Linked DNA regions of Thiocapsa bogorovii. The protein of the gene in region 1 interacts with the protein of each later gene in a pairwise test. Links are inferred from orthologs where the notes say so. Each region holds a gene or a part of one and is shown on either strand. Other genes may lie near its edges.

Evidence for each region.
Region 2: the proteins of LT988_RS23430 (region 1) and mrdA interact in binary tests that used the Escherichia coli proteins (3 or more experiments, as listed by UniProt). The link is inferred for Thiocapsa bogorovii from one-to-one orthologs.

The regions. Positions count from the first base shown.
Region 1 is NZ_CP089309.1:5,260,866-5,267,808, forward strand. What follows is about bases 1,194-4,237. They hold LT988_RS23430 (penicillin-binding protein 1A), read left to right. Parts: upstream 1,194-1,539; coding sequence 1,540-3,936; downstream 3,937-4,237. Other genes in these bases: LT988_RS23435 (DUF6279 family lipoprotein), read right to left, coding at 4,130-4,237. Outside these bases: LT988_RS23425 (efflux RND transporter periplasmic adaptor subunit), read right to left, coding at 1-970; more of LT988_RS23435, read right to left, coding at 4,238-5,011; LT988_RS23440 (MOSC domain-containing protein), read left to right, coding at 5,211-5,723; LT988_RS23445 (hypothetical protein), read left to right, coding at 5,720-6,130; LT988_RS23450 (protein-disulfide reductase DsbD family protein), read left to right, coding at 6,262-6,943. UniProt on the Escherichia coli protein: Cell wall formation. Synthesis of cross-linked peptidoglycan from the lipid intermediates.
Region 2 is NZ_CP089309.1:2,345,546-2,352,342, reverse strand. What follows is about bases 2,398-5,295. They hold mrdA (penicillin-binding protein 2), read left to right. Parts: upstream 2,398-2,858; coding sequence 2,859-4,733; downstream 4,734-5,295. Other genes in these bases: rodA (rod shape-determining protein RodA), read left to right, coding at 4,762-5,295; mreD (rod shape-determining protein MreD), read left to right, coding at 2,398-2,662. Also shown: LT988_RS10650 (oxidative damage protection protein), read left to right, coding at 1-53; LT988_RS10645 (rod shape-determining protein), read left to right, coding at 248-1,294; rod shape-determining protein MreC, read left to right, coding at 1,275-2,177; more of mreD, read left to right, coding at 2,174-2,397; more of rodA, read left to right, coding at 5,296-5,859; mltB (lytic murein transglycosylase B), read left to right, coding at 6,008-6,797. UniProt on the Escherichia coli protein: Catalyzes cross-linking of the peptidoglycan cell wall. Responsible for the determination of the rod shape of the cell. Is probably required for lateral peptidoglycan synthesis and maintenance of the correct diameter during lateral and centripetal growth.

The DNA.
Region 1 (6,943 bases):
CACGGATGAGGTCCGGGTTCAGCGCGTCGGGGCCGAGAGTGAGCGCCGAAATCCGCTCGCCGCTCTCTCGAATGACCCAGGATTCCTCGTAGCTGGAGTCGAGCGCCGATGGCGGGAGACTGACGGCGCCCGTGACTTCGGGCAGGCTTAGGCGCAGACGCATGCGAAGGCCGCCGCGCGCGGGTTCCAACGGTTCGGTCAAGGCCAGCTCCACGGCAATCTTGCGGGTTTCCGGATCGAAGCCGGGGTTTACGCGATAGATGCGTGCCCGGGTTGAATCGCCGGCAGTGTTGCCGACGTCGAGGATCTCTAACGCGAGATCCGATCGTGTCTGCTCAAGGGCGGCGAATTGCTCCGGGGTCAAGGCGAAGGGGACCAAGAGGGTCGAGAAATCCGCCGCGCGACCGACCGTCTCGCCGCCGCGGACCCATTGTCCGAGCTCGATACTGCGTGCGGTGACCGACCAACCGACCGGCGCCGAGATGGTCGCGCGCGCCAAACGCTCTTCGAGCATGCGCCGTTTGACATTCAGCGCCCTCAAGGCGTGACTGTTGTCGCGCAGCGATTGCTCGAGCGTGTCCAATTGGGAGGCCGAAGCGCTGTTTTGGCGCACCAGCTCCCGAAATCGGGTGACCTCGCGTTGATCGTATTCGATCTGCGAGCGCAGACGTTCCTCTTGGACGCCGACCTCCTCGAGATCGAGCTCCAAGAACGTGGTGTCCAGTTGAGCGAAGCGCCCGCTCTCGTCGATCCGGTCGCCGACATCGGCGAAGAGCGCTTGGACCCGCCCGTCCGTCTCTGCGACCAAGGGTGCCTCGGCGAGGGCGCGGGTAAACCCTACGAGTGCGATCTCTCGCATCGCGGGGACCGCGGTGACCAGGGCCGGCTCGGAGATGTCAGCAGCCGCGACACCCTCGAGCGCGGCGATCAGCAGACAAGCCGCGGACGCTGTGAGTCGAAAAAATCTCATGAGAGACGCGGTTTGTGCCGACAGTGTCGCGTCGCCCCCAAGCCGGGATGGAGATCGCAGGGGAACGAATCCAATTCGCGCATGACAAGCCCTCTCCAGTGTTTCGACGCCAAGCTGCCGTCGGTTTCGCCGGCGACGACCTGAGGTTCGGATCGCGTTCGACGCCCGATCGAGCGCGGCCGGCTCAGACTGCCCTAGTGTACAATCGCTCGCGAGAAAAATGACGAAGAGACTTGCTGCACCCGGGAGACATCCGCGTCGACCGGGCGGGGCGGGCGGAGGGGTACTTGAACCGAAAGTCCGATAGCTCGACGCCGGGATCCGGTGGGGGTGTGCCGCCCGAGAAACGTTCGACGGAGCGCGAACGGGTTCGTTCCGATTTCCGATCTGATGCCGGCTCCGACGCGGATTTCGGCTTTGAGCCGGGCGCGCGCTCGCAGCCGCCTCGCCCGAGTCCGACATCCGAGGGGTCGGCGGCGCGTGCCGCAAGAATCAATCATCGCCGTGATCGGGGTTCATCACGGCGCGGCCGCTCCGTTTTCGGTTGGTTCACCGGCTTTCTCGCCGTCTTGGGCGCGCCCCTACAACTCCTCGCACTGGGGCTGCTCGGGGCGGGTGTCTTCGTAGCGGTCCATGCACCGGAGCTTCCGAGCGTCGAGAGTCTGCGTCAGGTCCAGTTCGAGGAGCCGCTGCGCGTCTTCAGCAGCGACGGTGGTCTGATCGCGGAGTTCGGCGTCGAACGCCGCCGTCCGGTGGCCTACGAAGACATCCCGCCGCTGGTGGTCAACGCCTTTCTCGCCACCGAGGATGCCCGCTTCTTCGAGCACGGCGGGGTCGATGCGATCGGCATGGGCCGCGCCTTGCTGAGCTTCGCCTCCACCGGCACCAAGGCTCAGGGCGGAAGCACCATCACCATGCAGGTGACCCGAAACTTCCTGCTCAGCTCGGAAAAGACCTTCCAACGCAAGCTCGCCGAGATCTTGCTCACGCTGCAGGTCGAACGGACCCTGACGAAGGATCAGATCCTCGATCTCTATCTGAATCAGATCTTTTTCGGGCACCGCGCCTACGGCATCTCGGCGGCCGCCGCGCTTTACTACAACAAGGAGCTCGACCAACTCACACCCGCCGAGGCGGCGATGTTGGCGGGTATCCCGAAGGCGCCCTCCAGCAACAACCCCGTCACCAATCCCGAACGGGCGCTCGAGCGACGCAACTACATCCTCTCGCGCATGCTCGAGCTCGGTCAGATCGATCAGGAGGAGTACGAGATCGCGGTCTTGACACCCGATATGGCGCGACTGCATCGACGTCAGCCGGATCTCGACGCGGGTTACATCGCGGAGATGGCGCGCCAGACCATTGTCCAGCATTACGGCGAGGAGGCTCTCAGTCAGGGGTTTCGGGTCACCACGACGATCGATTCGCGTTTGCAGAGCGCCGCGCAGGAGGCGGTGCGCCGAGCCTTGCGCGATTACGACCGCCGCCACGGCTATCGCGGGGCCGAGGCCAAGATCGACCTCGAGGGTGCGACGGAGGCCGACATGGACGCTTATCTCGAGACCGTCACGACGATCCCGGACCTGACGCCCGGACTGGTGACGCGCGCCTCCACCGGCGAGGCGGAGGTCTACATCGGCTCGGGTCGTCGCATCGAGCTGGGCCTCAAGCAGGTGGCTTGGGCACAGGAGTTCCGCAACGCGAATTGGCGCGGCCCCCGGCCGAGGCGGGTAACGGACGTGCTTGCGGTCGGCGATCTGGTGAGACTCCAACGCGATGGCGCCGCGAAGGATGGCGAGGGAGATTGGGAGCTTGGTCAGACGCCGAGTGTCGCCGGCGCCTTGGTCTCGATCGCGCCGCAGGACGGCGCGGTGCGCGCCTTGGTCGGGGGTTATTCGTTCAGTGTGAGCAAGTTCAACCGGGCCGTCGATATGCGCCGTCAGCCAGGCTCGAGCTTCAAGCCCTTCGTCTTTGCTGCAGCACTGCATGAGGGCTGGACGCCGGCGAGTCTGATCAAGGACGAGTCCGTGAAGCTGACCGGGGACCAGGATTGGAACCCGCGTAACTCGGATCGCAAAGAATTGGGGCCGATTCGGATGCGGCGTGCCCTGGCGCTCTCGCGCAACCTGGCGGCCATCAATCTGCTGCAGAGCGTCGGCTTGGAGGACGCTCAAAACTACATCCGGGCTTTCGGATTCGACCTGGATGCCATGCCTCTGGGTCTGTCAATGGCGCTGGGGACGGGCGAGATGTCGCCGATGAAACTGGCCGAAGGCTATGCCGTTTTCGCCAACGGCGGATTCCATGTGACGCCCTATTTCATCCAGCGGATCGAGAGCGGCGACGGGCGGATTCTCTTCGAGTCCAACGCACCGCGATCCTGCTCGGATTGTTGGTACCGCTACGGCGATGATTCGGCGCGGGTGCAGGGCACGCAGGCCGGCGCGAAGGCCCCGCAGGTGATCGACCCGCGGATCGCCTATCAGATCACCTCGCTGCTGCGCGAGGTCGTCGAGGCCGGCACGGGAACACGCGCCAAGAAGCTGAAGCGCGAGGACATCGTGGGCAAGACGGGCACGACCAACGACGTGCGCGATTCTTGGTTTGCCGGCTATCAGGCCGACTTCGCCACGGTCGCCTGGATGGGCTTCGATGATTTCGAGAAGCTCGGCCGGGGCGAGGAGGGCGGCCGGGCCGCGCTGGGCATGTGGGTCGATTTCATGGGCAATGCACTGGAGAATCTCCCGATCGCACAGCTCGATCCGCCGCCGGGCATGGTACAGGTGCGGGTCGACCCGAACCGCGGCACCGAGACCAAGGCCAGGAACGGTATCCTCGAGATGGTGAACGAGGAATTCAGCAATGCCCTTCTCGGTCCCGAGCCGGTCAGAATCGCGGGCCCGACCCGGAAGAAGGACACCTCCGTGCGTCGCTCCGCGCCGCGGGTGATGGACGATCTCTTCTGAAGCTAAACCGCGTCTCGAGCCATTTAGGACGTTTGGTGTGAACTCCTCCGGCTCTTTAATTCAATAGGTTGGAGCTGGACGCGGGTTAGAAAGTGAAAAAATTTTTACTCTTGAACCGCGTCGACTCGAAATCCTATTGGTCCCGGAAGCGCTTGAAGCTCATGCAACTGGTGCATGATGCTCCGGACGCGGTTCAACAGGTCAGCTGCGCCATCTTCGGTTGCTTCTGAAGCTTCATGAAATCATCCCGAAGATTACGTAAGCGCTTGTTCAATCGATCGCGTTGACTGGCGTCGAAGGTCTTGCCGAGACTGACGAAGAGCTCGCCGATCCGCTCTCCCAGCACGCGGCCGCCTTGTTCGAGATCCGCTGGCAGATCGTCGAATTCGACGAGCCAATCCGTGAGGAATCGCGCGATCTCGGGCTCGGAGGCCTTGGCTCGGATCAGCGCCATCAAGCGCTCTCGTTTGCCGGTGCGATACTCGACTAGGCTCGCCTGGGTGTCGGGCATGCGGCCGGTCACCTCCGCGACGATCGCCTGCTGCTCGGCGCTCAGCGGGCCGGTCCAGTCCTCGATGGATTCAACGTAGCGACGCGCGCGTTTCTCCTTCTCGCGCGTGCTGCTGCGCCCGGCAACCTCTGCGCGATCCTCTGCGGCCTCTTTGCGGAAGCGCTGTTCCAGGCGCTCGATCTGCGCCGGAGTCAACTCGGCCAGAAGCGGGGCGGCAAGGGTCACGGCGAAACGCGCTTGGCGCTTGTACAGATCCCGAAATCCCTCGGTCAGGCATCCCATGTTGGTTGCATCGAACCCTGCCTCGCTTGCCGAGAGGGCTTCGTCGAAATAGGCCGCCAGATAGGGCAGCTCTTCGGCGCGATGGCGTGCCAGCTCGGCCTCCAGAAGGGGCTCCCACCGCTGCAGCTGGGCTTGCTCCAGGTCCAGGTAGTCCTTGGCGTAGGCCGTCACGAGAAAGTCGCCGGTGTTGTATGCAATACCGACACGGCTGCATCCCGCGATCGTGAGTGCGGTCGCGACGATGGCCGCGGCGAGGCGGAGCGGGAGAGAGATTCTGGGCATGGCGAATGACGTCTGGTTGAGGTTGTTCTTGGTCGGAAGACAGCGCGAATGCCAACCTTATCAGTCAGCGCAACGGCTGTCCGCGGTTGGACGGCACCGAGGCCGAAAGGATCCCTCGGGCCGTATGCACGTCTTGTCCTGTTTCTCGTTGCCCCGATCTTGCCTTGACGAGCAGAGTTTCAATCCACGGGCGCGTTGCATGAATTCTCTTTCTGATCTCCTTTCCCGATTTCCGTATCTCGGCGAGGTGGTGTGGATCGGTCTGCGGCCGGGGCGGCGGGCGGATATCATCCCCTGTGAAGCGGCGACCGCGTTGGCCGGGCGCGGCCTGGAGGGCGATCATTACGCGGGGAGATCGGGTTCTCGCGGGATCACGCTCGTGCAAGCCGAACACCTTGCGGTCTTGGGTGCGCTCTTGCGACGGGATCCGATCGATCCCGCGGTGCTACGGCGTAATCTTGTCGTCTCAGGTGTCAACTTGACGGCGTTGAAAGGCCAACGATTTCGTATCGGGACGGCGGTGCTCGAAGGAACGGGTCCGTGTCCGCCCTGCTCGCGTATGGAGGAAGCACTGGGTCCGGGCGGATACAACGCGATGCGTGGCCATGCCGGAGCGAACGCGCGGGTGGTCACGAGCGGGATGATCCGGCTCGGTGATGCCGTCGTTCGGCTTCATGACGCGATCGATCGAGAGGAGACTCTTCCGCGATGAAATGCCCCTTCGCCGCTCCACTCATGAAGGCCACGGCGGCCTGCCCGCATGCTCGCGAGGTCGTCCGCCGAGGTGGCTCTGAATTCGACTGCGACTCCGAGCTTGCACATGACCGTTGCGAGCAGGTTTTCGCCGGTCTCAAGGCGTGCGCGTTGGCCGCCTCGAACATCGAGGACGATCCGACGCAGATGCCCCACAGTTTGCTGGTCAAGATCCAGTCCGGGGGGCTGATCGGTCTCCAGCGTCTTCTCGGGGAGCCCGACGCGGAAGGTCGGGTGGCCGATATCGGCGACTTGGTGACACGTGCGTCCGCGCACTTCGGCGGAGCCGATCGCATCCCATACGCGGCGCTGACCGAGGATATGACGGCGTTCAGATTGGAGCGGCGAGCAGGGCGGCGCCGGTAATGACGGAAGCGTTCACCGAGCCGTGGTCGAGCAAACTTCGGCGCCAATCGGGTCATTGCCGGGTCTCTCGGATCAGCCTCGCTCTGCTCGTGTTATCGCTCGTCTGGGCGAGCTTGGTCTCGGCCAACCCCGTGACAACCGAAAACGTGACGGCTCGCTTGGTCGCGGAACGAATCGAGATTGCGCCGGGAGAGACGCTCGACTTGGCCCTCGTGTTTGAGATCCGACCGGGATGGCACACCTACTGGCGCAATCCGGGCGACTCGGGAGATCCGCCGCGCATCGACTGGACGCTGCCGGAGGGTGTCGAAGCCGGTCCTCTGCGCTGGCCGAGACCGGAGCTGATCCCGGTCGGTCCATTGGCCAACTACGGATACTCCGAGCGCGCCGTTCATCTGATTGCCCTTTCCGTGCCGGCGGATTGGCCGATCGGCGAGCCCGTGCGCATCCGCGCCGATGTGGATTGGCTGGTGTGCGAGGAGCATTGTGTTCCGGAGTCAGGCCGCCTCGACTTGACGCTCGCCACTGTTGCCGTGACCCGGGCAGCGACCGGGGCCGCGGTTGGACCTGGCCCGATCGATCCTGCACAGGCCGAGGTCTTCGCCGCGGCCCGCGCGGGATTGCCGCAAGGGCGGATCGAGGGTGCGGTCCTCGGCGCTGCAGGCGAGCGTCTCGGTCTCGTCGTGCCGGCACAGGAACTGCCGGAGACGATCGAGGGGGTGTGGTTCTTCGCAGGTGCTTGGGGCCTGATCGAGCACGCCGCGGCGCAGCCCTGGCGAAAGGTCGGGAACGTACTGCGGATCGATCTATCGC
Region 2 (6,797 bases), 2.9 Mb from region 1 along the record:
TCTTCGGCGAAGGCGCGGAGATGCCCGAGGGTTACGTCCCGCCGAAAAGCTAGCGGCGCGGTCTTGTCGTCCCGGCCAAACGTTCAGCGTGTCGCCGGGATGCACTGCTGAACACCCGCCTTGCCGATCTTCCCTTGCGTTGTTAGATTAGCTCGCCGTTTTCCGATGGATTTCCCGACGGATCCTTGTCCAGGATGCCCGCGGGAGAGCCGGCGATCTCCTCTATCTCCCGCAAGGTACGCACCTGATGTTCTTCAGAAGTCTTCGTGGAATCTTCTCGAACGATCTTTCGATCGATTTGGGTACGGCCAACACGCTCATTTTCGCGCGTGACCAGGGGATCGTCCTCAACGAGCCGTCGGTGGTCGCGATCCGTCACGAGCGCAAGGGCGGGGGCAAAACGGTGGTCGCCGTCGGCGAAGAAGCCAAGATGATGCTCGGGCGCACGCCGCAGAGCATTACGGCGATTCGCCCGCTCAAGGACGGTGTGATCGCCGATTTCACCATCACCGAGAAGATGCTCCAGTACTTTATCCACAAGGTGCACGAGTCGCGTCTGATTCGTCCCAGCCCGCGCGTGCTGATCTGCGTGCCCTGCGGCTCGACCCAGGTGGAGCGTCGCGCCATCAAGGAGTCTGCGGCCGGGGCCGGTGCACGCGAGGTCTTTCTGATCGAGGAGCCCATGTCGGCGGCGATCGGTGCCGGGCTCGCGGTCCACGAGCCGCGCGGCTGTATGGTCATCGACATCGGTGGCGGCACCTCCGAGGTGGCCATTATCTCGCTCAACGGCATCGTCTATTCGGCATCGATCCGCGTCGGCGGCGACACCTTCGACGACGCCATCATCAATTACGTTCGGCGCAACTACGGCACACTCATCGGCGAGGCGACGGCCGAGCGCATCAAGCACAGCATCGGTTCGGCCTTTCCAGGCAACGAGGTGCTCGAGATCGAGGTGCGCGGGCGCAACCTCGCCGAGGGCATACCGCGCAGTTTCACGCTCAACAGCAATGAGATCCTGGAGGCGCTGCAGGAGCCGCTTGCGGCGATCGTCGGCTCGGTGAAGATGGCTTTGGAGCAGACCCCGCCCGAGCTCGGCTCGGACGTTGCCGAGCGCGGCATCGTGCTGACCGGCGGCGGATCCTTGTTGCGCGATTTCGATCGTCTGATCGAGGAGGAGACGGGTCTGCCCGTGGTGGTGGCCGAGGATCCACTGACCTGCGTGGCGCGCGGCGGCGGCAAGGCGCTGGAGATGCTGGACGCACGGGGGATCGATCTCTTTACGACCGAGTGATCCCATCAAACCGCTCTTTCTTCGCGGGCCGTCGCCGACCCTCCGGGTGATCCTGGCGGTGGTGTGCGCGCTGGGCCTCATCATCACCGACCATCGATTCGACCATCTCGAGCGCGTGCGCTCGCTGCTGTCCGTCTTCGCCTACCCGTTGCACCTGGCCGTGGACGTGCCCTCTGCGCTCGTGCGCGCCACCCGCGAGCGGCTCACGGACGGGGCACAGTTGCGCGCGACGAATACGGCACTCAGCCGCGAGAACCTACTGTTGAAGGCCCGCCTACAGCAGTTCGAGTCATTGGAGGCGGAGAACATGCGCCTGCGCGATCTGCTCGGCTCCTCGTTCAACATCGGCGAGCGGGTCCTGATCGCGGAAATCTTGGCCGTCGATCTCACGCCGTCGCGCCAGCAGGTAATGGTGAATAAGGGCTCCAGCTCGGGCGTTTTTGTAGGCCAACCGGTGTTGGATGCCAATGCCGTGATGGGGCAGGTGATCCGCACCAACCCCTTCTCGTCCGTTGTACTCTTGATCACCGACTCGGATCATTCGCTCCCGGTCGAGGTCAACCGAAACGGTTTGCGCGCAATCGCGGCGGGTTCCGGCGTCGGGCAGGGGCTCGAGTTGCTCTTCATCCCGAAAAATGCAGACATCCGCGAGGGCGATCTGCTGGTGACCTCGGGAATGGGCGAGCGTTTTCCCCCGGGCTATCCGGTTGCACGGGTGACCACGGTGCGCCAGGATCCCGACAATCCCTTTACAACCGTGTTGGCCGAGCCGACCGCGCGGCTCGATCGCAGCCGCGAGGTCCTTCTGGTCTGGACCCTTGATCCGCAGATGCAGCAGAAGGCGCTGACCGGCGCAGCGCCGAGCGAAGACGCCAAGCCATGACGGAAGCCGCACCGCGAGGCGGCTGGCTGATCCTCGTCAGCTTGCTGGTCGCCCTCCTTCTCACGGTCTTGCCGATGCCTGCTGCGACGGATGCCTTCCGGCCGCAGTGGGTGGCGCTCGTTACCCTGTACTGGTGTCTGACGGTGCCGGAGCGTTTCGGGGTCTTCGCAGCCTTCGCCGCTGGTTTGGCCGTCGATGTGGTCACCGGCTCCTTGTTCGGACAGCACGCATTGGGCCTCTCGCTGATCGCCTACGCGGCCGTCGAGCTTCACCAACGCATCCGTCTGTTCCCTTTGTGGCAGCAGGCCCTTTTCGTGTGGGTGTTGCTTCTGGTCGAGCGGCTGCTCAATTTGTGGGTCCTGGCTGCGACGGGCCAGCCAATGCCCTTCCTGATCTACTGGGTTCCGACTCTACTCGGCCTTCTGCTCTGGCCCTGGCTCTTCGTGATCCTCAGCGACTTCGGTCGCCGCGCCGGTTTGGTCTAGACTAGGCCGCTTTCGGCATGACATGCACCCATCTCGTCTCGGCTCGACCGCCATCGCGCCAACGTCCGTTTCAGCACACGCGGTATGAAATTTTGAATTTTTCTGACTTAAACCGCGCCGACTCGAAGGTTTACCGAAGCCGCAAAGCCACGGGGAGCCTCCCGGGGTCGAGTACTACATCACCGAGCGCGGTTTAATGCTCGAAGCCAATCTCGAAGACCGTAAACGCGAGAGCCGCCTGATCGCGATCCGTGCATGGATCGCAGCGGCCCTGGTGATCGCCGCGCTTGGACTCGTCGTGGTGCGACTGATGCACCTCCAGGTCGATCAGCACGACCATTTCTCGGTGCTGTCCCGCGACAACCGGGTCAAGGTCCAGCCCTTGCCGCCGGCACGTGGACTCGTCTACGACGCGAACGGGGTCTTGCTCGCGGACAATCACCCGTCGTTCTCGTTGGAGATCACGATCGAGAAGGTGGATGATCTGAATGCCACTATCGAGGCGCTGTCCCGAGTCATCCCGATCGACGCCCGGGATCGTGCCCGCTTCGAGCGCCAAAAGCGACAGCGGATGCGTTTTCAGGGGGTGCCGATCCGGCTGAATCTCACGCCGGCCGAGGTTGCGCGATTCGCGGTCGACGCGCATCGTTTCGCCGGTGTCGATATCCGTGCGGAGCTGGTGCGCACCTATCCGCTCGGCGAGCACACCGCCCACGTGCTCGGTTATGTCGGGCGGATCAACGAGCAGGAGCTCGCCCGGATCGACAAGAGCAATTACGCCGGGAGCCACTTCATCGGCAAGAGTGGTCTGGAGAAGGCGCATGAGGCACTGCTGCACGGTCGGGTCGGCTACCAGCAGGTGGAGGTCAACGCCCGCGGCCGGGTGATCCGCACACTCGAGAGTCAGCCGCCCGTATCGGGGAAGGATCTCCATCTGTACCTGGACATCGGTCTGCAGCAAGCGGCGAAGGAAGCGCTCGGCGAGGAGCGCGGTGCGGTGGTCGCCCTGGATCCCCGCAACGGCGGCATCTTGGCCCTCGTCAGTAATCCGAGCTTTGACCCCAATCTGTTCGTGGAAGGGATCAGTCAGACCGATTATCAAGCCTTGCTGAGATCGCCGGACAAGCCGTTGTTTAACCGAGCGGTGCGCGGGCAGTATCCACCGGGCTCGACCATCAAGCAGTTTGTCGCACTCGCCGGACTTGCTGAGGGGGTGACGACCTCGCGGCGTGCGACCTATTGCCCAGGGGCGTTCAGCCTGCCTGGACACTCCCATCGGTTTCGCTGCTGGCGTCGCGGCGGCCATGGTGCCTTGAGCTTGGAGCAAGCACTGGTGCAGTCCTGCGACGTCTACTTCTACGATCTGGCCAACCGGTTGGGGATCGACCGACTCTCGGGCTTTCTCTCGGACTTCGGTTTCGGCGCCTTGACCGGAATCGATGTCGCCGGCGAGCTGGGCGGACTGATGCCGACGCGTGACTGGAAGCGACGGGTGCGCAAACAGGCCTGGTATCCCGGCGAGACCCTGATCGTCGGTATCGGGCAGGGCTCTTTCCTGGCGACGCCGCTGCAATTGGCCGTCGCCACAGCGGCGGTCGCCAATCACGGCAAGGTCATTCGCCCTCAGGTCGCGCGTGCCGCTCAGGCTCCCGGTGCGTCTGCTGCCGAGCAGTTGCCGATGGTCTCGCACACCATCGATCTTGCCGACGAACATCAATGGGATCTGATCATCGACGCGATGGCCAAGGTCGTCGAATCCGGCACCGCCCGGCGCATCCGCAGTACCGAATACCGCATCGCCGGTAAGACGGGGACCTCGCAGGTTTTCAGCCTTGGTCAGAATCAGCGCTACAACGCGGCGACGCTCCCCAAGCATCTCAAGGACCACGCCCTGTTCGTTGCGTTCGCGCCGGTCGAGGATCCGCGCATCGCGCTTGCTGTCATCGTCGAGAACGGTGGCGGGGGCGGCGCCACTGCGGCACCCGTCGCGCGTCGCATTATGGATGCCTATCTCGGCGTCGCGAACGAGCCGAGCGAGCCGAGTGATGCCGGAGGCGGGCGTGGCGACTAGGTCGAGCTGTCATTTTCCGGACGATGCCTTGGACCAGGGGCGTCCCGGTTTCTGGCAACGGATCCACCTGGACGCACCCTTGCTGGTGGCCCTGCTGGCCCTATGCGGTTTCGGGCTGATGGTGCTCTTCAGTGCGAGCGACCAGGATCCTGCCGCGGTCGAGCGGCAGTTGGTTCGGCTCGGGGTCGCCTTCGGCCTGATGATCGCGGTTGCACAGGTCCCCCCCGCGCGCCTTCGCAGCTGGTCGCCGCTGCTCTACGGGGTCGGCGTGGCGATGCTGATCGCAGTGCTTTTGGTCGGAGATGTCGGCAAGGGGGCGCAGCGCTGGCTGGATTTCGGGGTCGTGCGCTTTCAGCCCTCGGAACTTCTGAAGCTCGCGGTGCCCATGTTGCTTGCCTGGATGCTAAGCGCTCGCGCCTTGCCGCCGAAGCTCGTGTGGGTGGTGCTCGCGGCCGTGGCGACCCTGATCCCGGTCGTGCTGATCGCCAAGCAACCGGATCTGGGGACCTCGTTGCTGGTCGCCAGTGCGGGCGTCATGGTGCTGTTCGTGGCCGGCATGGGTTGGGGCATGATCCTTTCGCTCGGAGCCATTGCGGCAGCCGTGACCCCGCTCGTCTGGATGGGTTTGCATGACTATCAGCGCGATCGTGTGCTCACCTTCCTGAATCCGGAGTCCGATCCCCTCGGGTCCGGCTATCACATCATTCAGTCCACGATCGCGATCGGCTCGGGCGGGATCGACGGAAAAGGTTGGCTGAACGGCACCCAGTCACATTTGGAGTTTCTGCCCGAGCGCAATACCGATTTCATCTTCGCCGTCATCGGCGAGGAGTTCGGGTTTACCGGGATCCTGGCCCTACTCGCCCTCTACCTTTTTATCATCCTGCGTGGTCTGGTGATCGCGGCGCGGGCGCAGGATCGGTACGGGCGTCTCCTGGCCGGTGCGCTGACCCTAGTGTTTTTCGTCTACGTCTTCGTCAACACCGGCATGGTCACCGGCTTGCTGCCGGTGGTCGGCGTTCCGCTGCCGCTAATCAGCTACGGCGGGACCTCGATGGTGACCCTGATGGCCGGATTCGGGATGATCATGGGGATACATACCCATCGAATTCGCGCACGCGGCTAATCCGAGGAGGATGCATGCGACGACGCGAGGAGTCTCGGCCGCTGCGCATCCTTGTCGTGGGGTCGATCACCGACGCCACGGCACAGGCCTATCGCGTCTCGCTCGTGCGTCGCCTCCGATTTCGAGAACATCCAACAGGGTACGCCCCATGACCATCGTCTACCGATTTCTCTTCGCCGGATGCGTCGCGCTCGCCGCGGCGAACCTGCACGCCGAACCGGCCGGCTATGCGATCGAGGCCGATGTCTTCGCACGCGAGATGGTCGAACGACACGGTTTCGACTCGGCAGAGCTGCGCGGCCTGTTGGCTGATGCCCGTTACAGTCAGACGATCATCGATGCCATGGACCGCCCCTACGAAGCAAAGCCCTGGCGCGACTATCGGGCGCTGTTCGTCACGCCCGAGCGGATCGCCGGCGGTGTGGCCTTCCGGCACGACAATGCCGAATTGCTCGCGCGTGCCGAGACCGACTACGGCGTCGCCCCTCAGATCATCGTCGCCATCATCGGGGTCGAGACCAACTACGGCGGCAATGTGGGCAAGCATCGGGTGATCGACGCGCTGACGACGCTCGGATTTGCCTATCCGAGGCGGGCCGACTTCTTCCGTCGCGAGCTCGAGGCGTTTCTCCTACTGAGTCGCGAAGAGCAGTTGGATCCGCTCCAAGCCGTCGGCTCCTATGCAGGGGCGATGGGCAAGCCTCAGTTCATCTCGTCGAGCTACCGCAACGATGCGGTCGATTTCGACGGGGACGGTCGACGTGACCTGTGGCGCAGCAACGCGGACGTCATCGGGAGCGTCGCCAACTATTTCAGACAGCACGGTTGGCGCTCCGGCGAGCCCGTTGCCTTTGCCGTGAAGCTGCCCTCGGGTGTCCCGGCCGGGATCGCGTTGGTCGAGAAAACACCCGCCCCGCCCGAGACGACAGTCGGGGCCC